DNA from 4 places in the Pseudoalteromonas aquimarina genome. Region 1 is predicted to be linked to each of the others. Evidence: predicted binding sites of a transcription regulator. Region 1 holds the regulator's gene; each other region holds the start of a gene.

Evidence for each region. Region 1 encodes FliA, which starts transcription of late flagellar genes. Its sites were predicted from a motif close to CTAAAGNTNNNNNNNNNNNNGCCGATA; they were not measured.
Region 2: a site for FliA is predicted at 4,517-4,543, ahead of pomA (flagellar motor protein PomA). Genes of this name have one in related genera too.
Region 3: a site for FliA is predicted at 3,175-3,201, ahead of flgM (flagellar biosynthesis anti-sigma factor FlgM). Genes of this name have one in related genera too.
Region 4: a site for FliA is predicted at 1,197-1,223, ahead of AAEU29_RS05970 (flagellin N-terminal helical domain-containing protein). Genes of this name have one in related genera too.

The regions. Positions count from the first base shown of each region.
Region 1 covers NZ_JBMMUG010000002.1:89,114-95,253, reverse strand. The annotation lists gene flhF (flagellar biosynthesis GTPase FlhF) at 1-795, shown strand, start outside; gene AAEU29_RS05280 (MinD/ParA family ATP-binding protein) at 788-1,645, shown strand; gene AAEU29_RS05275 (RNA polymerase sigma factor FliA) at 1,654-2,370, shown strand; gene cheY (chemotaxis response regulator CheY) at 2,421-2,804, shown strand; gene AAEU29_RS05265 (protein phosphatase CheZ) at 2,822-3,595, shown strand; gene AAEU29_RS05260 (chemotaxis protein CheA) at 3,610-5,850, shown strand; gene AAEU29_RS05255 (protein-glutamate methylesterase/protein-glutamine glutaminase) at 5,862-6,140, shown strand, end outside.
Region 2 covers NZ_JBMMUG010000006.1:24,039-30,178, reverse strand. The annotation lists gene AAEU29_RS15305 (diguanylate cyclase domain-containing protein) at 1-1,281, shown strand, start outside; gene dxs (1-deoxy-D-xylulose-5-phosphate synthase) at 1,353-3,218, opposite strand; gene ispA ((2E,6E)-farnesyl diphosphate synthase) at 3,288-4,160, opposite strand; gene xseB (exodeoxyribonuclease VII small subunit) at 4,187-4,420, opposite strand; gene pomA (flagellar motor protein PomA) at 4,656-5,417, shown strand; gene AAEU29_RS15280 (flagellar motor protein MotB) at 5,421-6,140, shown strand, end outside.
Region 3 covers NZ_JBMMUG010000002.1:238,353-244,492, forward strand. The annotation lists gene flgB (flagellar basal body rod protein FlgB) at 3-407, opposite strand; gene AAEU29_RS06030 (CheR family methyltransferase) at 473-1,297, opposite strand; gene AAEU29_RS06035 (chemotaxis protein CheV) at 1,315-2,247, opposite strand; gene flgA (flagellar basal body P-ring formation chaperone FlgA) at 2,388-3,104, shown strand; gene flgM (flagellar biosynthesis anti-sigma factor FlgM) at 3,236-3,556, shown strand; gene flgN (flagellar export chaperone FlgN) at 3,560-3,973, shown strand; gene AAEU29_RS06055 (LPP20 family lipoprotein) at 4,009-4,473, opposite strand; gene AAEU29_RS06060 (flagellar assembly protein T N-terminal domain-containing protein) at 4,550-5,731, shown strand; tRNA gene AAEU29_RS06065 (tRNA-Arg) at 6,135-6,140, opposite strand, start outside.
Region 4 covers NZ_JBMMUG010000002.1:222,844-228,983, reverse strand. The annotation lists gene flgL (flagellar hook-associated protein FlgL) at 1-1,023, shown strand, start outside; gene AAEU29_RS05970 (flagellin N-terminal helical domain-containing protein) at 1,325-2,293, shown strand; gene AAEU29_RS05965 (flagellin N-terminal helical domain-containing protein) at 3,006-3,977, shown strand; gene AAEU29_RS05960 (flagellin N-terminal helical domain-containing protein) at 4,182-5,150, shown strand; gene AAEU29_RS05955 (flagellar protein FlaG) at 5,231-5,641, shown strand; gene fliD (flagellar filament capping protein FliD) at 5,681-6,140, shown strand, end outside.

The DNA of each region.
Region 1 (6,140 bases):
GGTATTAGTGAAGCTGTTGCAGACCAACTAGCATGTTTTATTCCTGATGACGTTGCACCGCGTCAAGCATGGCAAGAAACACTCAATATGCTAAGCAAGCAACTTTACACTGCAAATAATGAAATTTTACGTCGCGGTGGAGTTTATGCTTTGGTTGGTCCAACGGGCGTGGGTAAAACAACCACTGTGGCAAAACTTGCAGCGCTTGGAGCGCAAAAATTTGGCGCTAACAATATTGCACTGATCACCACCGATACCTATCGTATTGGCGCATATGAGCAATTATCGACTTATGGTCGCATAATTGGCTGCCCTGTTAAGCAAGTTAAAAATGCAGAAGAACTCACTGAAATTCTTTATCATTTAAGAAATAAGCGTCTAGTATTAATTGATACAGCAGGAATGAGCCAACGGGACTTGCGTTTGACTGAGCAACTGAATACATTAATGCGAAATAGTCGAGTTGATATTCGAAGCTACCTTGTTTTGAGTGCTACGGCACAATTAGAGGTACAGCAGGAAGCTATAAAGCAGTTCAAACAGGTACAGTTAAGTGGTTGTATCTTCACAAAACTTGATGAATGTCTAAGTTTAGGTGAAATTATCAGTGTAGCCATTCAAAATCGACTGCCAATAGGCTATCTTACCAATGGTCAACGTGTGCCAGAGGACATCCGTGTAGCAAATGCGGAAAAATTGGTCAGTAAAGCTCAGCAGTTGTATGCAAAACGAACAAACGCGCAAGCAAGACGTGCATCAGGCATGGCGCATCAAGCAGTAGGAATGTATGATTAACCCAGAATTAGATCAAGCTAGTGGCCTGCGGAAAATGACAAACAATAACAAGGCTGTAAAAGTAATTGCGGTAACTGGAGGTAAAGGGGGAGTTGGTAAAACCAATGTTTCTCTTAACATGGCAATCGCCATGGCTCAGCAAGGCCAAAAAGTACTGGTACTGGATGCCGATTTGGGTTTAGCAAACTGCGATGTGATGCTTGGCTTACGTGTTGAGCGAAACTTATCACACGTGTTATCTGGTGAATGTGACCTTGAAGATATCTTAGTTGAAGGTCCTTACGGCGTAAAAATTGTGCCTGCTACATCAGGTTCACAAAATATGGTTGAACTAACACCTTCTGAACATGCCGGACTTATTCGTGCATTTGGTGAATTAGATTCTCATTATGATGTGTTGGTAGTTGATACAGCTGCGGGTATTTCTGATATGGTGCTTAGCTTTTCGCGTGCATCTCAAGATGTGCTTGTTGTTGTGTGTGATGAACCCACTTCGATTACTGATGCCTATGCATTGATTAAAGTTTTAAGCCGTGAGCATGGTGTTTACAAGTTTAAAATTGTTGCAAATATGGTGCGCAGCCTCAAAGAAGGCCAAGAACTGTTTGCCAAGCTTTCAAAAGTAACTGACCGATTTTTAGATGTATCACTTGAGTTAGTGGCAACAGTGCCATTTGATGAAAATATTCGTAAAGCGATTCGTAAACAAAAAACCATTGTAGATGTATTTCCTAAATCACCTGCGGCAATTGCTTTTAAAGCATTAGCAAGCAAGGCTGCGACTTGGCCAGTTCCGAATCAGCCGTCGGGACATCTTGAGTTTTTTATCGAGAAACTGGTTAGCAACTAGGAATGCCTATGAAACGAACCACTGCCTATGCTAGCCAGAATCAATTATCTCATCTTGTTGAACAGCATACGCCGTTGGTTAAACGCATTGCCTATCATATTCTTGCGCGCTTACCTGCGAGTGTGATTGTTGAAGACTTAATTCAAGCTGGCATGATAGGCCTGATAGAAGCTGCAAAGAATTTTGACGGCACTAAAGGCGCAAGCTTTGAAACCTATGCTGGTATTCGTATTCGCGGTGCGATTATTGATGAAACTCGTAAAGGGGACTGGGTGCCACGCTCTGTGCATAAAAATGCTCGAGAGGTTGCTGCAGTCATAAATAAGTTAGAAGCCGAACTAGGTCGTGAACCAAAAGATAGTGAAGTTGCTGAAAAACTTGATATTACGATAGATGAGTACCATCATATTCTTAGGGATATAAGTAATGGTAAGATTATTGGTATTGAGGACTTAGGTGTTGATGAAGATGTAATCGATGCAGGCCTTGGGAACAATGAGCAAAACCCATTAGTTGATATTCAACAAGATAAATTTAATAAAGCATTGGTAACGGCAATACAAACCTTACCAGAAAGAGAAGCGTTAGTGCTGTCGCTTTACTACAATGACGAAATGAATTTAAAAGAAATCGGTTTGATTCTTGAGGTGAGTGAATCAAGAGTCAGCCAAATACATAGTCAGGCCATGGTGCGCCTTAAAGCAAAAATCCATGACTGGATATAGAATAAAAGTAGTAAGTAAACAATTAGGTGCATACCTCACTGGAGGATATTTTGGATAAAAACATGAAAATTCTTGTAGTTGACGACTTTTCAACGATGAGAAGAATCATTAAAAACCTGTTAAGAGATCTTGGTTTCACAAACGTACAAGAGGCGGACGATGGAAGTACTGCGTTGCCGATGTTACAAAATCAAGAATTTGACTTTGTAGTTACGGATTGGAACATGCCAGGTATGCAAGGTATTGACTTGTTACGTGCAATTCGCGCGGACGACAGCCTTAAACATATCCCTGTGCTAATGGTGACAGCAGAAGCTAAGAAAGAACAAATTATTGCTGCCGCACAAGCCGGTGTTAACGGGTACATTGTTAAGCCATTCACTGCAGCAACGCTAAAAACTAAGCTTGATAAAGTTTTTGAGCGTTTAGGCTAATTGGGAAGGAGAGGTTTATGTCAGCAAGTGCTGCGCCTCAAATTACCTTAGAACAAGCTAAACAGCTCGTTGCGTTTCTTGAAAATGGTGAACAACAACAAGCGCAAGAGCTGTTAAAGCAAGTTACGGCAATTGAGCAAGATGAATTATTTGGTGAGGTAGGAAAGCTAACTCGCCAACTGCATGATTCATTAAAAAACTTTCAATTAGATACTACGTTGTCGGCGTTAACAACCGAGTCCATCCCGGATGCTAAAGAGCGTCTTAATTATGTGATGGAAATGACAGAGCAAGCTGCAAATACAACTATGGATGCAGTTGAAGCTTCTTTGCCAATTGCCGATAAACTCCAAACTGGCCTCAATAACATTAAACCCAAATGGGATAAATTAATGACTCGAGACCTTAAGGTGGGAGAGTTTAAGGTATTGTGTCATGAGTTAAATGGCTTTATGGAAGAAGCAAAATCTAACTCGGATGAATTGAATAGTTTAATGACCGAAGTACTGATGGCTCAAGGGTATCAGGATTTAACTGGTCAAGTTATTCGACGCGTAATTGAGCTAGTGCGCGAGGTCGAAGAAAGTTTGATTCATATGTTGACGGTGTTTGGTACACCTGTTGAACATGCAGAATCACCTGAGACGACACTAAAACAAGAACAACAAATGGTTGCTGATGGTGAATTAGACCAAGTAGCTGAAGGCCCAATTATAAATGCTGAAGCACGTGAAGATGTGGTTTCAGGTCAAGATGAAGTAGACGATCTATTATCTAGTTTGGGCTTCTAATCGGAGAAAAATGCATGAGCTTTGATGTCGATGAAGATATTTTACAAGACTTTTTAGTCGAAGCCGGTGAAATCTTAGAGTTGCTCTCAGAACAGTTAGTTGAATTGGAAAATAATCCAGAAGATGCTGACCTACTGAATGCAATATTTAGGGGCTTTCATACCGTTAAAGGGGGAGCAGGTTTCCTCTCAATGACGGAATTGGTTGATGCCTGTCACGGTGCGGAAAATATTTTCGATGTATTACGCCAAGGCAAACGCAGAGTTACTGCTGAATTAATGGATGTGATTTTACAAGCACTTGATACCATTAATGAAATGTTTGGTCATATTCAAAATCGTGCTCAGCCCGATCCGGCTGATCCTCAGTTACTTGCCGAATTACACCGTTTAAGCCAACCAGAAAGCGCTGATGAAGTTCAAGCTGTTGTAGCTGAAGAACCAGTGCCAGTAGTAGAAGAAGCTGCACCTGAGGCAATCGAAGAAGATCCTTTTGGAGATATTTTATTTGATGCTGATGACACAAGTTCGTCTGACGGCTCAGGCAGTGTTGATGATATTACTGAAGAAGAATTTGAGAGTCTGCTTGATGAACTCCATGGTTCCGGAAACGGCCCTGCAGCTACATCGAGTCCAGATTCAGCAACTTCAGACTCTGATGAAATTACAGACGACGAATTTGAAAGTCTATTAGATGAGTTGCACGGTGCTGGCTCGTTTGGAGGTGCTGCTGAAGCATCTAGTTCGGCACCAACTAATGAAGTTGAAACGCCAGCTACACCAGCGCCTGTTGCAGCGAGTGGTGACGATGAAGACATTACCGAAGACGAGTTTGAAGCATTACTTGATGAACTTCACGGTAAAGGTAGTGCGCCAAAAGCCAGTGGAAATTCATTCAATACTGAGGCAATAGCAACACCTGTTGAGTCAAAACCAACACCTCCACCTCAGCAAGCAAAACCAGAACCAGCAAAGCCTGTTGCTGCTCCAGCGCCAGCTACGCCTGCAAAACCAGCAGCAAGTGCACCAGCACCTGCAGCTAATAAGGCGCCAGCAAAACCGACTGCTCCGCCAGCGGAAACAACTGTTCGTGTAGACACTAAACGCCTTGACCAGATAATGAACATGGTAGGCGAACTTGTACTTGTGCGTAACCGTTTAGTTAGCTTAGGTGCTAATGTAAGCAACGAAAGTATGGGCAAGGCGATTTCTAATTTAGATGTGGTTACGGCTGATCTACAAGGTGCGGTGATGAAAACCCGCATGCAGCCAATCAAAAAAGTATTTGGTCGTTTCCCTCGCGTTGTTCGTGACTTAGCACGAAGCTTGAAAAAAGAAATTAATTTGCAATTAGTTGGTGAAGAGACTGATTTAGATAAAAATTTAGTTGAAGCACTTGCTGACCCACTTGTTCACTTAGTTCGAAACTCAGTGGATCACGGTATTGAAATGCCAAATGACCGTGAAGCTGCAGGTAAACCGAGAACAGGTACTGTAACTTTGTCAGCCTCTCAAGAAGGCGACCATATTTTGCTTACTATCGAAGATGATGGTGCAGGTATGGATGCAGAAAAATTAAAGAGCATTGCTATCAGCAAAGGTGTGATTGACGCTGATCAGGCGGCGAGACTTTCTAACACTGAAGCTTATAATTTAATTTTTGCCCCTGGTTTTTCAACAAAAGAAGAAATCTCAGATATTTCAGGCCGTGGTGTGGGTATGGATGTGGTTAAAACCAAGATCACCCAACTTAACGGTACTGTGAATATTGAATCTGAGAAAGGCAAAGGCACAGTACTTGAAATTAAAGTACCACTAACCTTAGCAATTCTTCCAACCTTAATGGTGGTGGTTGGCCAACAAACCTTCGCATTACCACTGGCTGGTGTGAATGAAATTTTCCACTTAGATTTAACTAAAACAAATTTAGTTGACGGCCAACTTACTATTATCGTTCGCGATAAAGCAATACCTTTATTCTACCTAGAAAAATGGTTACTTCGTAATCCTCGTACCGAACAAAAACGTTCACAAGGACATGTTGTTATTGTGCAACTTGGCACTCAACAAATGGGCTTTGTGGTAGATTCACTAATTGGTCAGGAAGAAGTGGTTATTAAGCCATTAGATGCGCTTTTACAAGGTACGCCTGGTATGGCTGGTGCAACGATTACTTCAGACGGCGGTATTGCGCTCATTCTGGATGTTCCGAGCTTGTTAAAGCACTATGCAGGCCAAGGTCGCAATAAAAAGTAAGTGAGCATTTAATGACAATTAGGGTATTAGTTGTAGATGATTCAAGCTTCTTTCGCCGTCGCGTTAGCGAGATTTTGAATCAAGATCCCAACATTGAAGTGATTGGCACTGCAAATAATGGCAAAGAAGCGGTTGAAAAGGCCGCTGAATTAAAGCCATCAGTCATTACAATGGATATTGAAATGCCGGTACTTGATGGTATTAGCGCTGTTAAGCAGATTATGCAGCAAACACCAACGCCAATTTTAATGTTTTCTTCCTTAACACATGACGGTGCTAGTGCAACCCTT
Region 2 (6,140 bases), on a different contig from region 1:
TGTTCAGGTTATGCACTCGGGGCGATTGCATCACTAGATTCGAGTTTATGGTATCCGAGTAAATCGGGGTTAGTTGAAATTCCAACGAATATCCGCCTTTTTAGCGAAAGTGACATTAGGCCGATTATTGAAACCGTAACTGCCGATAATAGTGGTGAACAACATGTTTACCCAGTGCCAGAAATGGATACTTTGACACTCAAAACCCAAGAGCGAAATCTAACGCTCGGTTATACCGCAATAAATTATCAGTCGGCGTCGAATATCGATTTCCGTTATCGTTTGGTTGGCCTTGATGGTGCGTGGCGTGAAGCAAATAACAGTCGCGAAGCAAACTATGCGAATTTACCTGCTGGTAAGTTTGTATTTGAGTTACAAGCAAAGCGTCCAGCGCAAGATTGGAGTAGCGCCGATACCATTTCGCAAACGCTCATCATTCCAAAAGCGTTTGATGAAACCGTGGTGTTTCGTTTAATCGTAGTCATGTCGTTTATTCTTGCTCTGTATATTGTGTTTCTGTTCTATCGCAATCAAGAGCGCCGTAAGCAAGAAGAACTAGAGCGTTTAGTTGAGACGCGTACCCAAGCCCTTATCTCAGCGAACGAGCAGCTTAATGAAGCAAATGATCGGTTAAAACTGGTCAGTCACTCAGATGAATTGACCGGTCTTCGCAGCCGTCGCTTCTTGTTTGACCAGCTGCCAAAAGATATCGAACATTTCCAAAGTAACCGCGAAAGCCTTGAAATTCAGGGTAAATGTATGGCGTTACTGATTTTGAATTTAGATAAATTTAGCCATGTGAATGATGTGTTTGGCTCTTTCGCTGGTGATAACTGTTTGCAGCAAATTGCCTCGATGCTAACTGAGCAAGTGCTTGGTGCCGACTATGTTGTTCGCTGGAGTGGCGATGAGTTTCTTATTCTACTCAGAGACATGCAAAAAGGGGCTGTGCATCAGTTTGCGCGCAGTATTAGTCACCAACTTGCAGAGCAAGAGTTTGTGATGCCTGATGGCCGCAAAGCCAAATTAACAGGCTCTGTGGGCTGGGCGTTTTATCCACTTCCATTACTGGGTGGGCAAATTATTAGCTGGGAAACTTCAATTAAAATTGCGGACATTGCGCTGCAAAAAGCGAAGGCGAAAAAACCGGGCAGTGTGGCCTATTTTAGCTTTTCAGATAATATAGATGCATTTGAATTTGAAGACAGTGAACGCATTGCGAGTCAGCTAGAAATGCTGCTTGAAACTGAGCAAGCTAAGCTACATATTTCAGAAATTTAAAATTGTTGAGTGTCAGGATTAAGAATTCAGATTTCAGAAAGTTTCTGAAACCTGAACTCTAATAAGATAGGCTACTTAGAAAGGTAGTCTTTGATACTTTGTGCAATACCGTTGGCATCTAAGCCAAGCTCCGCATGCATCTCTTGTTGCGTACCATGTTTAATAAACACATCTGGTAGGCCTAAGTTAAGCACAGGAATATTTAACTTTTCAGCCATAACAAATTCATTAACCGCAGAGCCTGCACCACCCATTAGCGCATTATCTTCAAGTGTAACTAGTGTGCTATGAGTTTCAGTCAGTTGCTTAATTGCATCACCATCAAGCGGTTTAACAAAGCGCATATCTAATAGTGTTGCATCAAGCTCTTCTGCAACTTTCTTAGCTTCATCGAGTAAAGTACCAAAACTTAGAATAGCTGTGTCTTTGCCTTCACGAACGACTTTGGCTTTACCAATTTCAAGTGTTGTCATGGTGTCATTTGGTAATAACTCGCCAGCACTGCCACGAGGATAGCGCACGGCACTTGGCCCTTGATGAAGATGACCTGTGTAAAGCATTTGACGACATTCATCTAAATCACTTGGCGCCATAATCACCATATTTGGAATACAGCGCATAAAGCTTAAGTCGTAAGCACCTTGGTGAGTTTCACCATCGGCACCAACAAGGCCTGCACGGTCAATGGCAAACATCACTGGTAAGTTTTGCAGTGCGACATCGTGAATAAGTTGATCGTATCCACGCTGTAAAAAGCTCGAATAAATCGCGACAACAGGCGTTAACCCTTCACACGCTAAACCTGCACCAAGCGTAACAGCGTGCTGCTCGGCGATTGCTGCATCGTAATACTGATTTGGGAATTCTTTTGAAAAGCGTACCATGCCTGAACCTTCACGCATGGCAGGTGTAATAGCCATTAGTTTAGGGTCTTTTGCTGCCATATCACATAACCAATCCCCAAATACTTTTGAGAAAGTCGGTGCACTTGGTTTTGACTTAGGTAAGCTCGTTTCACTTGGGTCAAACTTTGGTACGCCGTGGTAGCCAATTGGATCAGCTTCCGCTGGTTTGTAGCCTTTACCTTTTTGCGTACGAACATGAAGCAGCTGAGGCCCTTTTAAGTTACGCATATTGCGAAGAGTGTCAGTTAACATGCCAACGTCGTGGCCATCAATCGGGCCAATATAGTTAAAGCCAAGCTCTTCAAAGAAGGTGCCTGGAATTACCATACCTTTAAGGTGCTCTTCCATACGACTTGCCAGCTCTTTTACTGGTGGCATGCCTGAAAGTAACTTTTTACCGCCTTCGCGAATATTGGTATAAAAACTACCTGAAAGAATACGTGCAAAGTGGTTGTTAAGCGCGCCCACGTTTTCTGAAATCGACATTTCATTGTCGTTCAAAATAACCAGCATATCTGGGTTTAAGTCACCTGCGTGATTCATCGCTTCAAATGCCATACCAGCAGTCATAGCACCATCACCAATTACCGCCACAACTTTACGGTCTTGGCCTTCTTTTTCTGCGGCAAGTGCCATACCAAGCGCAGCAGAAATTGAGGTACTTGAGTGACCAACGCTGAATGTGTCGTATTCGCTTTCTTCACGGAAAGGGAACGGGTGTAGGCCGTCTTTTTGACGAATGGTGTGCATTTGCTCACGGCGACCCGTTAAAATTTTATGTGGGTAAGCCTGATGGCCAACATCCCAAATTAAACGGTCAAACGGTGTGTTGTACACATAATGCAGGGCAACTGTTAATTCAACAGTACCTAAGCCAGATGCCAAGTGGCCGCTGCTTTGTGAAACGGAATTAAGTAAGTAATCTCTCAGTTCGTTACTGAGCTCAGCAAGGTTTTGCTGCGGAATATCACGCAGTTCTTCCGGCGTATTGGCTAAGCTTAATAACGGATACTTGCTACTATCAAATGTCATGATGTTTTAAATTCTATCCTAAAAATAAGTCGCCAATTTATTGTTGTAAGTTATTTGGCGCACTAGGGATCAGTGATCTCTAGCAATTATATATTCTGCAATGGCTTTGAGTCGACCTGTATCGGCGTCTATTTCTGACAAAGCATCAATTGCTTGGTTCACAAGCGAGTGCGCTTTTTCTTTTGCGCCTTGTAATCCCAGTAGTGCAGGGTATGTGGCTTTATTTGCTTCAAGGTCTGAACCTTGCGGTTTGCCTAACGTCTGCGTATCGCCTTCAATATCAAGAATGTCATCTTGCACTTGGAAGGCAAGGCCAATTGATTCAGCATAACGCGCTAACGCCGCAATTTCTATCTCACTTGCATTACCTGCAAGTGCGCCCATAGTAATTGCTGACTTTAATAGTGCCCCTGTTTTTAGCTTATGAACACGTTCCAGTTGTGCAAGGGAAATCACTGAATCGGTTGCAGCTATATCAAGGGCTTGTCCGCCACACATGCCTACTAAGCCAGATGCATTCGCCAAAGTATGCACAATTTTCAATTGGTTTTGTGCTGATGTGCTTACAAATGGCGCTTCGGTTATGGTTTCAAACGCAAGGCATTGTAGAGCATCACCTACTAAGATAGCGGTCGCTTCATCAAATGCAATATGACAAGTGGGGCGGCCGCGGCGTAAATCATCATCATCCATTGCGGGTAAATCGTCATGCACCAATGAATAGCTATGAATACATTCAATGGCAGAGGCGATGCGATCTAAATCTTCATCTTTAGCAGCGAATAGCTCACCGGTTAAATACACTAAAATTGGGCGTAGTCGCTTGCCGCCATTTAATAAGCTATAGCGACACGCTGCAACGAGTTTTTCGTCACTTTCGAGCGTGTTTGGTGTGAGTTCGCTGAGATTTTTTTCTATACGTGGTAAATACGCAGAAATAATTGTTTCAATAGAGTTCAATTGACAGCCTATTGGTTAAAATCGACGAGTTGGGCCGAATCATTTTGGCCCATCAAGATTTGCACCTTTTGTTGCGCTTGTTCAAGTTTACTTGATGAGACAGAAGCTAATGCTATGCCGCGTTCAAAGTGCTTTAACGCTGTTTCCAGTGGCAAGTCACCGCGTTCCATTTCATTCACTATGGTAGAAAGTTCAGAAATGGCTTCTTCAAAGCTTAAATTCTCGGGTTTTTTGCTCGCCATGGGATACCTGTCACGCAATTAAAATAAAGAGGCCTAATTTTATGGTTATTGACTCGCTAATTCAATTTAACTTGTTAAATAGGCAAAATAATTTCACTAATACTTTGCTAGCGCTTGCCGATAAATAAAAGTAAATTATTATAATAGTTACGATATCTTACCTTTGAGTAAGCATATTGAGCCTCAAATTTTAAAACCCAAACTTGGTTTATAAGCATTACAACTGGGAGTCAAAGTGGATTTAGCAACGGTTATAGGCATTGTCGGCGCAGTCGGTTTCATTGTGATGGCAATGGTAATGGGTGGTGATCTTGGCATGTTTGTCGATGTGCCATCAGTATTAATTGTATTTTGTGGTTCATTATTCGTAGTGCTTTCAAACTACACGATGGGGCAATTTTTTGGCATAGGTAAAGTGGCTGGCAAAGCCTTTATGTTTAAAATTGAAGCGCCAGAAGAGTTAATCGAAAAATCAGTAGAGCTTGCAGATGCAGCCCGTAAAGGGGGCTTTTTAGCGCTTGAAGAAGCAGAAATTCCCAATCAATTTATGCGTAAAGGCATTGATATGTTGGTAGATGGCCACGACGCAGATGTGGTACGTGCTACACTACAAAAAGACATCAGCCTTACTACCACAAGGCACGAAGCCGGCGCTGGTTTATTTAAAGCACTGGGTGACGTTGCCCCTGCAATGGGCATGATTGGTACCTTGATTGGTCTGGTTGCGATGTTATCTAACATGGATGACCCAAAAGCGATTGGTCCTGCGATGGCGGTAGCTCTTTTAACAACCCTGTATGGTGCGTTCCTTGCCAACGTAATTGCCATTCCTATTCAAGCTAAACTTGAAAACCGTAAGGATGAAGAAGCATTAAACCAAAAACTTATCTTAGATGCGATTTTAGGTATTCAAGATGGACAAAACCCAAAAGTAATTGAAGGTATTTTGAAAAACTACCTAGCTGAATCTAAACGTGCAGTAGATACCGAGGGGTAAGTTATGTCGGACGAAGCTGAAGAATGTAAATGCCCGCCCCCCGGACTGCCGGCTTGGATGGGCACCTTTGCTGATCTGATGTCGCTTTTAATGTGCTTCTTCGTATTATTATTAGCGTTTTCAGAAATGGATGTGTTGAAATTCAAGCAAATTGCTGGCTCGATGAAGTTTGCATTTGGTGTACAAAACAAAATCGAAGTAAAAGACATTCCAAAGGGTACCAGTGTAATCGCTATGGAATTTCGCCCTGGTAAGCCTGACCCTACACCAATTGAAACCATTCAACAGCAAACCGTTGAAATGACTCAGCAAATGTTGGAGTTTCAAGCGGGTGAAGAAGACAGTGCCGGTGGTAGGCAAGAGCAACGCGGTAATCGTCGCGGTGGTGAATCATCAAGTACCTCAAAAGAAACTGCCAGTGAAGCACAACAAGAAAAAACTAATGAGCTGCTGAAGAAAATAGCGCAGCAACTTGAACAACAAATTATTGATGGTGCAATTGAACTTGAATCATTAGGGCAGCAAATTATTATTCGCATTCGTGAAAATGGCTCATTCCCATCGGGCAGTGCGTTTTTACAACCGCAATTTAAGCCAATTATTCAAGAAATCGCAGTATTACTTAATGATGTACCAGGTGAAATCACAGTATCAGGTCATACTGACGATTTTCAGGTAAGTAATGAGCTGTATACCAATAACTGGGATTTATCAGCAAAACGA
Region 3 (6,140 bases), 150 kb from region 1:
AATTATGCTCCTTGACCGCCAAGTGCTTTTTTCAAGCCCTTAAACTTGCCACCTAGAAAATTAATACTCGCTTGGTATTCCATTGCATTTTGAACATATTTACCTCGTTCAAGTTGCATATCTACCGTGTTGCCATCACCAGTGTCAGGTTGGTTAGGTACACGGTATAGCGTGTTACTCTCTAAACTGTTAATTGATAAATCGAAGTGTTTTTCGTGAGTGGTTACAAGGCGCTTAGATTGACTCGATTTAGCCTGTTCGAGAGCTTTTGAAAAATCAATGTCGCGCGCTTTGTAGTTAGGCGTATCTGCATTAGCAATATTAGTTGCTAACACCTCTGCTCTTTGAGAACGAGCAAGTGTTGCTTGCGGATGTATACCTAATGCTCTGTCAAAACTGATAGCCATAACTTCTCCAAAAAAGTGACTTTGAAGAAGTTATGCAATTAGTAAGCCAGCACTAGTTCGTGGTGTTATTTTTTTTGATAAATAATGCCTGGGTTACAGCGGATCATTTCAAAATCATCGCTTAGCCCGGTCATAGATTCAGATGCACCTAAAAACAAATATCCTTTTGGATTAAGTGCTTGATGGAATTGTTTGATGATCTTAGCTTTCACTTCAGGTGAAAAATAAATTAATACATTACGGCAAAAAATGATTTCAAATTTACCCATTAAGGCATAAGAATCAAGTAAGTTTAAATGGCGAAAATTGACCATTCGCTTGATATCATCATTTACTCTTGCCATACCATGACCCGAATCGGTAAAAAACTTACGTCTTCGCTCTGGTGAAAGCCCGCGAGCTAATGCCAAAGAGTCATACTCAGCATTTTTACAAATATCGAGCATGGTATTTGAAATATCCGTCCCTACAATATTCACTCCCGCTAGAGCACCGGGTTTCATCTGCTTATATTCAGCCGCGCTCATTGCAATTGAATAAGGTTCTTGACCAGAAGAACTTGCCGCCGACCAAATCTTAATAGGTCGGCGTAACTCTGCTAATTCAGGGAATAATTTGTTTTTCAATAACTCGAAAGGATAACTGTCTCTAAACCATAACGTTTCATTAGTTGTCATTGCGTCAACAACGGCTGCACGTAATTGCCGCTCACGTGGACTCAATGTTTTAGTAACTAATTCAGACAAAGAACCAACTTCAAAACGAGCCATTAATGGCGCTAAACGACTTTTAACTAAGTACTGTTTATTGTCACCTAGCACAATACCACATTGCTGCTCTAAAAAGCTTCTAAACTGCTGATATTCTCTATCATCTAAATCTTTGTTCAAATTTATTACTCGCTGGTCTACGCTTCATGAACCCACTTTTTAACCGCAGTTGCTAATTCATCTGGGTTAAATTTCGCAATAAAATCGTCAGCACCTACTTTTTCAACCATTGCCTGATTAAACACCCCACTTAATGAGGTGTGCAATATCACATGAAGTGGTGCAGTTCGAGGGTCTGCTTTTAATTCTGCTGTTAACGTATAGCCATCCATTTCAGGCATTTCAACATCTGAAATCAATAACGCTACTCGCTCAGTTACAACACTCTGACAGTCTTTTTCGGCAATTTCTTTCAGCCTAATTAATGCTTCACGGCCATTTTTTGCAACTTCAGTTTGCACCCCAAGAGGTTCAAGCGCTCTTTTTACTTGGTTTCGGGCTACAGTTGAATCATCCGCAATAAATACGATACGTTCGCCTAAGTCTTTTTGCATTTCACCGTCAGCAAGTAACTCTGCGCTAACTTCCGTATTTACCGGACAGATTTCATTAAGGATTTTCTCTACATCTAAAATCTCAACCAACTCTTTTTCAATTTCAGTAACCGCAGTTAAATATGAGTATCTGCCAGAGCCTGATGGCGGTGGCATAATTGATTCCCAATTAATGTTAACAATACGTTCAACTGAATCGACCAAAAAGCCTTGAACTGAGCGGTTATACTCAGTGATGATAATAAAACAGTCTTTGGTGTTTTGAATTCCTGGCCCGCCAATCGCAAGTGAAAGGTCAATAACCGAAATGGTTTGACCGCGTATATGCGCCACACCTTTCACAAAATGGTTTGATTTTGGCATTGCCGTTAAGTTAGGACACTGTAAAACTTCACGTACTTTAAATACGTTGATACCAAATCGTTGCCTGCCTTTTAATTTGAACAGCAACAACTCAAGTCTATTTTGGCCTACGAGCTGCGTTCGCTGATTAACCGAATCTAAAATGCCTGCCATTTCAATCTCCTAACTTGAAGCAATGAAAGGGTATACTTCTTGCTTCTTTGTTATTGTACTACCGTATAACGACATCGTGCCATAATTTTGACACTGTGAAGTTATACCTTGTTTTACCCATAAAGCATAGTCGAAACATTATGAGTTTGTTTAAAAAAAACCTGTATTTATTCATTTTAATACAAATTGCGTCTCTTGCTATGACTTCACTCAAAGCAAAAGCATATACAAAATTAGAGTTGCAACAAATGGCGATTGATTTTGTCAGTCAACAAGTGCAAGCAAACAGCTCAGAAATGACTAATTCAGAGCTTTCAATTACTGCATTACCTCTCGATTCACGTATCGAAACACGTGATTGCGACACACCACTTCAGTTAAGTGCTGCAAACCCTATAGATAATAATCGGCAATCTACTATAAAAATTAAGTGTTTAGATCAAAATTCTTGGCAAGTATTCGTTTATACACGTCAATTGGAGCTGGTTGAAGTTATTACGGCTGCAAAAGGGATCAGTAAAGGCCAGAAAATTACAGCCCAACATCTCGCGACCAAAAAAGTAGCAAAACATCTTTCACGTTCTAACCAATATAAATCTAAACAATTTTTAATTGGTGGACGCAGTAAACGAAATGTTCGCGCTGGCCAATCTATTAACTACAATTACATATGCAATGTCTGCAAAGGTGATAAGGTAACTATTCTTGCAAGTTTTAAAGGTATGACAATTAAAACTCTAGGAGAAGCTTTGGAAGATGGCCGAGTGGGTGACAATATTGCAATTAAAAATGTAAAGTCAGGCAAGAAAATACAAGCCCAAGTAACCAATGCTCAACAAGTTAAAGTGATTATTTAACACTGTACTAAAAGATAAAATTCAGGTTAAATAATAGGTTATAAAATTTAAAAAAATATCCATTTTTTTATTAAAGGTTGTACCTTATATGCCGATAACTAGGATGAGAAATCTTAGTAGAGAGAAATGTCATGGTTAATCAGATAAATCAAGGCTCAAACAGCCAAGCTAATGTCAGGCTTGAAAGTACCAAGCAACAAGCAACTGAATCAGCAAACAAGCAGGTGCAAGTAAATACTGCAACAGCAAAAGCAACTAGTGACTCTGTTAGCATTACGCCACAGGCTCAACAATTGAAAAAGCTTAACGAAAAAGCAGAACAAGCATCAGGTGTTGACCAAAAGAAAGTAAATGAGCTTAAAAAAGCAATTGCTAATGGTGAATACAAAATTGACGCTGAAAAACTTGCTGAAAACATCAATAAATTAGAATTTAAACTTTTTGGCCGATAACGAATGAATTTAGAACAGATATTATCGCAACAACTAGATGAGCTGAATGAAATGGCTCAACTACTAACACAAGAGCTAGATGCAATTGTGTCACGCGATCATGAATCATTAATATCTGTTGTGGAAAAAAAAGTAGAATCGCTGCGTTCAATTCAACAGCGAGATCAACATATTGCTAAATTTTTCGAGCAAGCAGGTACTGATGTTGCAACTTATCAAGAAATGATAAGTAAAATTAATCAGTCACTTGCAGAATGTAAAAAGCAAAATGATGTGAACCAAGTTGCGGCAAATCAAAGTCAACTTGCGTCGCAAAAGTTAAAAGATATTTTGTTTGGTAAAAACCAATCAGGATACGATAAAACGGGTAAATCTATCTCTCTACCTAATCCTATTGCCCGTGGATTAAAAGCTTAAGATTTTAAATCTTCTGAAATGAAAGTGACCAACAATTAAAAGTAGGTCACTTTTTTTACGCTTCGTGGTTTTGTTTGACCAATATAGAGATCATGTACTAGCTTCATATCAAGCTCAACCTCAGTTGCATAGGTATCACCTACAGCATAACTTTTAGTGACTTTAGCACCACGCACAACTCCTTGAACCCGAACTTTTAATGTATCGTTACTAGCAACCATACCTTGAACATTTGTCTGTGCGTCAACTTTTTGCCCATACACTTGTTCAGCGAGTTCTCGATAGGCCTCTAGTTTTGAAGCCTTCATTGCCATAATCGCTTTTTGCTCTTCAGTTGCACCTGGTTGTAAACTTATTGGAGCATAACCAACAGCATGTAATACCGGAAAACTATCAGGTTTTTGATATTCGTATTCAATATGTTTATCAAATAATTGACTACAACCTGCAAGCAATAAAACGCTTGAAATAATCGTTGTTTGTAAAAAATGTTTCGACATGCTTATCACCATCATATAGGTATCTAAACCCTTTGAAGCAATTTTTAAGCCAGTTGAAGTTTGGTATAGAAATTGAATGTTAAAAATCACTATTTTTCTAGAGACATTAACTATGCGCTTAATCGCACTGCTGATATTTGTGAGTTTTTCAAGTCATGCTGTTTGGTATGAATCGACAGGACAAGCCAAAATTAGGAATGGTGATATTGAGCAAGCAAGATTAATGGCAACCGAAGATGCCATTCAACAAGCACTGCTTTTTTCTGGTGCCCAAGTTAATAGCTTACAACAAGTTATCAATGGTATTTGGCAAACGCCAACCACGCAAATATCTTCTCATGGCGCAATCGACCAAATTGAAGTAATTGACGAACTCCAGTCATCAGATACATTATCAATCACCTTGCGTTTGGATATTTTAGACGACAGTGAAACCTGCCAAAATTCATCGCTCAAAAAGAACATTGCAATTACCAGAGCCGGTTTTAAATTTCCTGAGCAAGCGACCTACGGCCAAATTTTTGAACTGCCAAAAGCCTACAGCAACAAATTAGTTAACCATTTAAATCAATTCAGTCATTTGTTTAACACAAAACCAGATATTAACCGTAAATTAAATACAACATCGTTATTCACAGCGCATCATGATGCAAATTCGAGCGCACTTATTCAACAAATTGCAGATCAAAATAACAGTCAGTTTGTTTGGGTTTCTCAAATAGACGATGTTTCACTAGGTGAACAACAAAGCTCATCGCTTTCTTTTTGGCAAGATAAAGCATTTGAACGCTTTTTTAGTTTAAATACTGCTTTATATAACGGTCTTACAGGTGAATTAATGACGCAAAAGCGTTACGACAGCTTTGCAACCTGGCAGACTAAAAAAACAGCCCGTATCGATGTAAATAGTGAAAAATTTTGGACCATGCCCTATGGCCAAGAAATCACAGATATTAATTTAAAACTAGGCCAAGATTTAGCAAGCTACCTTGCCTGCGTACCAGCACAAGCACGTATTCTTAATATAGATCACGACACCATTATTATTAGTTTAGGCGCCGAAAATAACCTAGTAAAAGGGCAAAAATTACAAGTTGCTTTACGCAAAGGGTTTAATCAAAAGCAGTTAATCATTGACACTGATTACCAACTTCGCGTTACACAAGTAAATCAAAACACAGCCATAGCGCAAGTAATTGGTGATAAGTTATTAGCCAATGTTCAATTAGGTGACTTAGTCACACTAGCAAGCTTCTAATTGAACCATGGATTCGTTTTTTTAATAACTCAGTTGAAAAATTGTATCGACTTAATCAAAGATAGTCAGAGTAAACTTTTGAAATGAGGCACTTTCAGTGCAAAGAAAAGCGATTCTGTTCTTAGCTCTAGGGGCTGTCGATTTTGGTTCTGCCAACTGCACTGATTGCTCACACAAATAGCACAACTAAGCCACTTACATGTCACTTTGCTATCAAAATAAATATGCTATTGCGGAACATATCAATATAAATAAGCGTCATTAATTTACTGCAAGAATACTCACTTCCAAGCTTAATAACATATTAAATTCAATAAGCTGTCAGATAAGTAAAGCAGTAACGTTAAAACTTACGCTAGCACATTTACTTTTAACAAATCATAAAGGAAATTCAAGGATTTAATGGCGT
Region 4 (6,140 bases), 130 kb from region 1:
TTAACAAGTAAGCTTCAAACTGAAGAAAGTGTTTTACAGAATATTAAAACTTCTTTGCAGCGAGGTTATCAATTAACCATCCAAGCTGGTAATGGCGCTCTATCAGAGCAAGACAGAGAAACAATTGCTGAAGAAATGAAATCAATTCAAGCAACTCTATATGATTTAATGAATGCTAAATCGGAGGATGGCAAATTTATATTCTCAGGATTTCAAGATAGTAATCAAACATATGTTTTTAATGGTGCAACCGGTACTTATGATTATCAAGGTGACCAAGGTAATCATGAAATGCAGTTGGCGGTGGGTGTTACACTTCGTTCTAGCGATAATGGCGTAGATGCATTTGAAAATGTAGATGCGCGTTTAAATGTAAACACAAATACGCCAACGGTAGGAGGTAGTATTACAGGGGGCTCAGTTTTTGTGAAGGAACAAGCTCAATTTGATTCCTTTCATAAAGCAAATTATGACCCTCTTGTACCTGCAAATAATAACCTCCAAGTTACAGTCTCTGCAGGTGCACCTGATACATATGCGATAACTTTGGGTGGTACGCCTGTCGGTTCAGGAAGTTTTACTGGAGATACAATCAAGTTTCAGGGCATGGAAATCAGTTTATCGGGGGGCGCACCGGGGACTGCTGATTTTACATTAGCAGCGCCTGAAAAGAAAAATATGCTGAATACTTTGGAAGAGCTTATTAATGGTCTAACGACTCCTGGTTTGTCAAACGATCAATATCATGAATATTTAGCAAATGGCATTACAGGTTTAACTAATGCTCAAAATCAAGTATCCATAACTCAAGCAAACTTAGGTGGACGTTTGAACGTTGCCGAACGACTTTTAAGCTCAACAGCCGATATCAATATTAATCATAAAGAATCCAAAGCAAATTTGATAGAGCTTGATATGGCTGCAGCAATATCAGAACTCACTAAAGAGGAAACTGCATTACAGGCTTCACAGGCAACTTTTGGCCGCTTAACACAGTTGTCACTATTCGATTACATACGATAAAATTTTGCCCCATAATATTTATTAAAGCGGTTTTACCGCTTTTCTTTTGCTACTTATTATTAAATTTACTAAAAAGCTTTAAAGTATATAAACTAACTGTCGATATATTAGTTAGCCCTTCTTTTAATGTTTTTTAACTTTATGAAATTAAACAAAAAAAGTTAAAAAATAACCTAAAGGAAAATTTTTTCCGCCCGATAACAAAAATAACTTAGAGATATTGAGCAAGACAAAACAGTCAAACCAATATCAGTTTATTTGAGATTTGAAAGTAAGTTATTTTACTTCGGGAGAATGAGTCATGGCACTTTATGTAAACACAAACGTAAGTTCATTAAACGCTCAACGTCAATTAATGAATTCAGGTACAGCGTTAGATCAATCTTTTCAGCGCTTATCATCAGGTCTTCGTATCAATAGTGCAGCAGATGATGCTGCTGGTCTTCAGATTTCTGACCGTCTGCAATCGCAAATCAACGGTCTAAATCAAGGTAACCGTAACGCAAACGATGGTATTTCACTTGCACAAACTGCTGAAGGTGCAATGGATGAGATTACTGGTATGTTTCAGCGTATCCGTACCCTAGCGCAACAAGCTGCAAATGGCTCAAACACAGATGAAGATCGTTTAGCTCTTCAAGAAGAGATTCGTCAGCTTTCTTCGGAAGTTAACCGTGTCGCAACTGATACTACATTTGGTGGTCAAAACTTACTAGATGGTAGCTATGAAGCAAGTTTTCAAGTTGGTGCTGATGCAGTTCAAACAATCGGCTTTTCGATGCAGAATGTAGGCGGTACTGCGGCTATTAACAGTTTAAGCGCTAACGGTGGTTTCACACTGTCGGGTATTGCTGGTGTTGCAAGTGCAGTAACAGGTCAACGTTTATCAACATTGGCAGAAGGTGCATCAGATATCGGTGGTGCAGCGCTGACTACAGATACATTTGCAGCATCTTTCATCGCAACGGCAATTAGTGTTTCTAGTCAAGTAAATGCACAAGTGACCCTAGCTGGTGTTGACTCTCTGATTGCAGTTGTTGACAAAAAACGTGCAGAGCTAGGTGCGGTACAAAACCGTTTCCAATCTACAATTCGAAACCAGTCAAACATTGCTGAGAACTTAAGTGCAGCTAAATCACGTATTAAAGATGCTGATTTTGCAGCTGAAACTGCGGCGTTAACACGCAATCAGATTCTGCAACAAGCTAGCCAAACAATCTTGAGTCAAGCTAATCAGCGTCCTCAAGCAGCATTAAGCCTTCTAGGCTAATAATGAAAATGCCCTTGCTAAATGGGGTAATAGGCAAGGGCATTAAAAGGGATATTTAAAGCGGAGGCAACTGCTAAAATATCCAAACAAGTAAGTATAAGACACCATGCAGGTATCTCGTACTAAAATTAATTAAGCAAATATAGTACCAAGTATAAAACAAGTTTTTTGACATCGCTATATTTCACTCTTACTTTCACTATCTCTAAAAGGGGCCGCTTGGCCCCTTTTTTATTGATTGAAATTGTTCTTTGTTAACACTTGCAACTAAACCTTAAAAATGAGTTAAAGAATTTTTAGTTGATCTAGTATCGGAAAATAAATACTTAAAAATTGTTTAAAATGTTATTTCTTCATTGGCAATAATGATTTTCACCGGGGTAACAATTGCTTATTTTTATAAATAGTAAGTGTTTATTAAGGTTTGAATAGTGAGTCCATTTGCATGCTATCGAAAAGTAATAAAATTTAAACTCCTTCACCTAATTAATGATCTTTGATGACTATAAAATAGTTTTTGGCACAATTATTGAATTCTACTCTATTGAACAAGATATGTAGGAAAAATTAGGCGTTAATTTGCCGCTTTTGAAATTGAGCTGGCAAGTATTTTCCTAAACCCTAATGGCATTGTTGCAAGTGGTGCGATAGTACTGCGTTTACCGGGTTACTCATATCTAACCATATAAAAAGAGATAGAGAGAGTAAGATTATGGCTTTATATGTAAATACAAATGTAAGCTCGCTAAATGCTCAGCGCCAACTAGATAAATCAGGTGGTGATCTGGATTCAGCCTTCAAACGTTTGTCTTCTGGATTAAGAATTAATAGTGCAGCTGATGATGCCGCAGGTCTTCAGATTTCCGATCGTCTTCAGTCACAAATTTTAGGTTTGAACCAAGGTAACCGAAATGCTAACGATGGTATTTCATTAGCGCAAACTGCAGAAGGCGCAATGGATGAAATGACAACCATGCTACAGCGTATGCGTGTACTTTCACAACAATCTGCTAATGGTTCAAACACAGATGAAGACCGATTAGCTCTTCAGGAAGAAATTCGTCAACTATCCGAAGAAATTAACCGAGTTGCAACAGATACAACATTTGGTGGTCGTAATCTACTAGACGGTAGCTATTCAGCTAGCTTTCAAATAGGTGCTGATGCAGTTCAAACTGTAGGTTTTAGTATGCAAAATGTTGGTGGCACAGCTGCTGTCAACAGTTTAAGTGCAAACGGTGGATTCACACTTTCTGGTATTGCAGGTATTGCAAGTGCCGTTACAGGGCAACGTTTGTCAACTCTCGCAGAAGGCGCATCAGATATCGCTGGAGCAGCATTAACTACAGATACCTTTGCTGCAGCATTTATAGCTACCGCAATTAGTGTATCAACACAAACAAATGCTCAAATTGTAATGGCTGGTGTAGACTCACTTATTGCCGTTGTTGACAAAAAACGTTCTGAATTAGGTGCGGTTCAAAACCGTTTCCAATCAACAATTCGCAACCAAGCGAATATTGCAGAAAATTTGAGTGCGGCTAAATCTCGAATTAAAGATGCTGATTTTGCGGCTGAAACAGCTGCATTAACACGCGCTCAAATCCTTCAGCAAGCAAGTCAAACAATTCTAGGTCAAGCAAACCAAAGACCTCAAGCTGCATTAAGCCTGTTACAAGGGTAATTTGTAATAATTACTTAATCGTAAACAAGCCCCATTTTTGGGGCTTTTTTTATAACTAAAAAAAATTAAAAAAAACTCTAAAGCTTTTTCTAAAGATGTCGATAAGGCAGATAGAACACCTATATTAGGATTCTAATTTGGGCTTTCATGTTGAGTAGGGGTACTCACTTAGAAAGCACTATAGTTAATAAAGCGGAGGCAATTATGGCTTTATATGTAAATACAAATGTGAGCTCTTTAAATGCTCAAAGACAGTTAAGTCAGTCAGGTAATGCTCTAGACACTTCATTCCAACGTTTGTCATCTGGTTTACGTATCAATGGTGCGAAAGATGATGCGGCTGGAATGCAGATTTCTAATCGTCTAACTGGTCAAATTAATGGTTTGAACCAAGGTATTCGTAATGCGAATGATGGTATTTCTCTTGCGCAAACAGCAGAAGGCGCAATGGATGAAATTACAGGTATGTTCCAACGTATGAGAACACTAGCTCAACAGGCATCTAATGGTTCAAATACTGATGAAGACCGTTTAGCGCTTCAGGAAGAAATTCGTCAGTTATCTGAAGAAGTTAACCGTGTGGCAGAGGATACAACCTTTGGTGGCCAAAATTTACTAGATGGCTCATATGACGCGAACTTCCAAATCGGTGCTGATGCAGTTCAGACTATTGGTTTTTCAATGCAAAATGTTGGTGGTACAGCTGCCATTAACAGTATTAGTGCTAATGGCGGTTTTACATTGTCTGGTATCGCAGGTGTTGCAAGTGCAGTTACTGGTCAGCGTCTGTCTACACTTGCTGAAGGTGCCTCTGATATTGGTGGTGCAGCATTAACAACAGACACCTTTGCAGCTGCTTTTATTGCCACTGCTATCAGTGTTTCTAGTCAAGTAAATGCTCAAGTTACGCTTGCAGGTATGGATTCATTGATTGCAGTTGTTGATAAAAAGCGTGCTGAGTTAGGTGCTGTTCAAAACCGTTTCCAATCATCAATTCGAAATCAAGCGAATGTTTCTGAAAACCTAGCAGCTGCGCGTTCACGAATCCGTGATACAGACTTTGCGGCGGAAACTGCAACATTGACTCGCAATCAGATCTTGCAACAAGCAAGTACATCAATTCTGAGTCAAGCTAATCAACGTCCTCAGGTAGCATTGTCTCTACTGGGTTAATTAGCAAGTTAATTCTGATTGCATAGGCTAATGCTGATGCAATCAGAATTAAGCTATACTTGTTAGAAGAGGAACCTGTTATGAATACAATTCCAGAAACAGTTTCAAGTGTGCTCGACATTAACAGCGCGCTTAAAAAGCAAGAGCTTTCACAATCAATTGGTATGAATCGTGCTAGTGAAAGTGGAAATGTTTCAGATACAACATCTATTAAAAGAAATGATTCACAAAAAAACGATGAAAATTTTTTTGATGAAATTAGAGAGAATCTGAAAAAAATTAATGACTTTATTCCTGTAAGCTCAACAAATTTAATATTTGAATTTGATGAACTGGGAGAGCCGCCAGTGGTAAAAGTGATCGATAAGTCAAATAATGAAGTTATAAGAGAGATCCCGCCGCAAGAAATAAGGGATGTCGCTAAAGCTTTTGAAAGTTTGGCCGATAAATTAATTACTCAAACAGGAATTTTGTTTAACGATTCTGTTTAGGGTGTGCGAGTTAGTAGAGTGCTATTTTAGAGGTGAGTTATGGCAAGCATTACATCAGCAGGGGTTGGCTCTGGTTTAGATTTAGAAAGCATTATAAAAGCTTCAATTGATGCTGAGAATATACCAAAACTTCAAGCATTTGCTGCCAAAGAAGAGTCACTTCAAAAAGAACTAAGTTCAATTGATACTATTAGTTCAGCAATTTCTCAGCTTGAATCTACGATTGAAAAGCTTAGTGATATCGATAACTTCAATAAACGTACAGCATCAATAACTCAACCTTCTTCAGGCGAAATAATTAGCGTCTCAACCACAAAAGACTCGACTGCTGGAAAATTTGATATTGAAGTAGTCCAACTTGCTCAAGGCAGTAGAGCTGTGTCTGCAACAGGATATAGCAGCAGTACCGATGTAGTAACTGCGTCAGGTGGAAAACTAAGTTTCAGTGCTGGCACTTCAAGTTTTGATGTAACTTTAGATGCAGGAGCAACACTTGAAG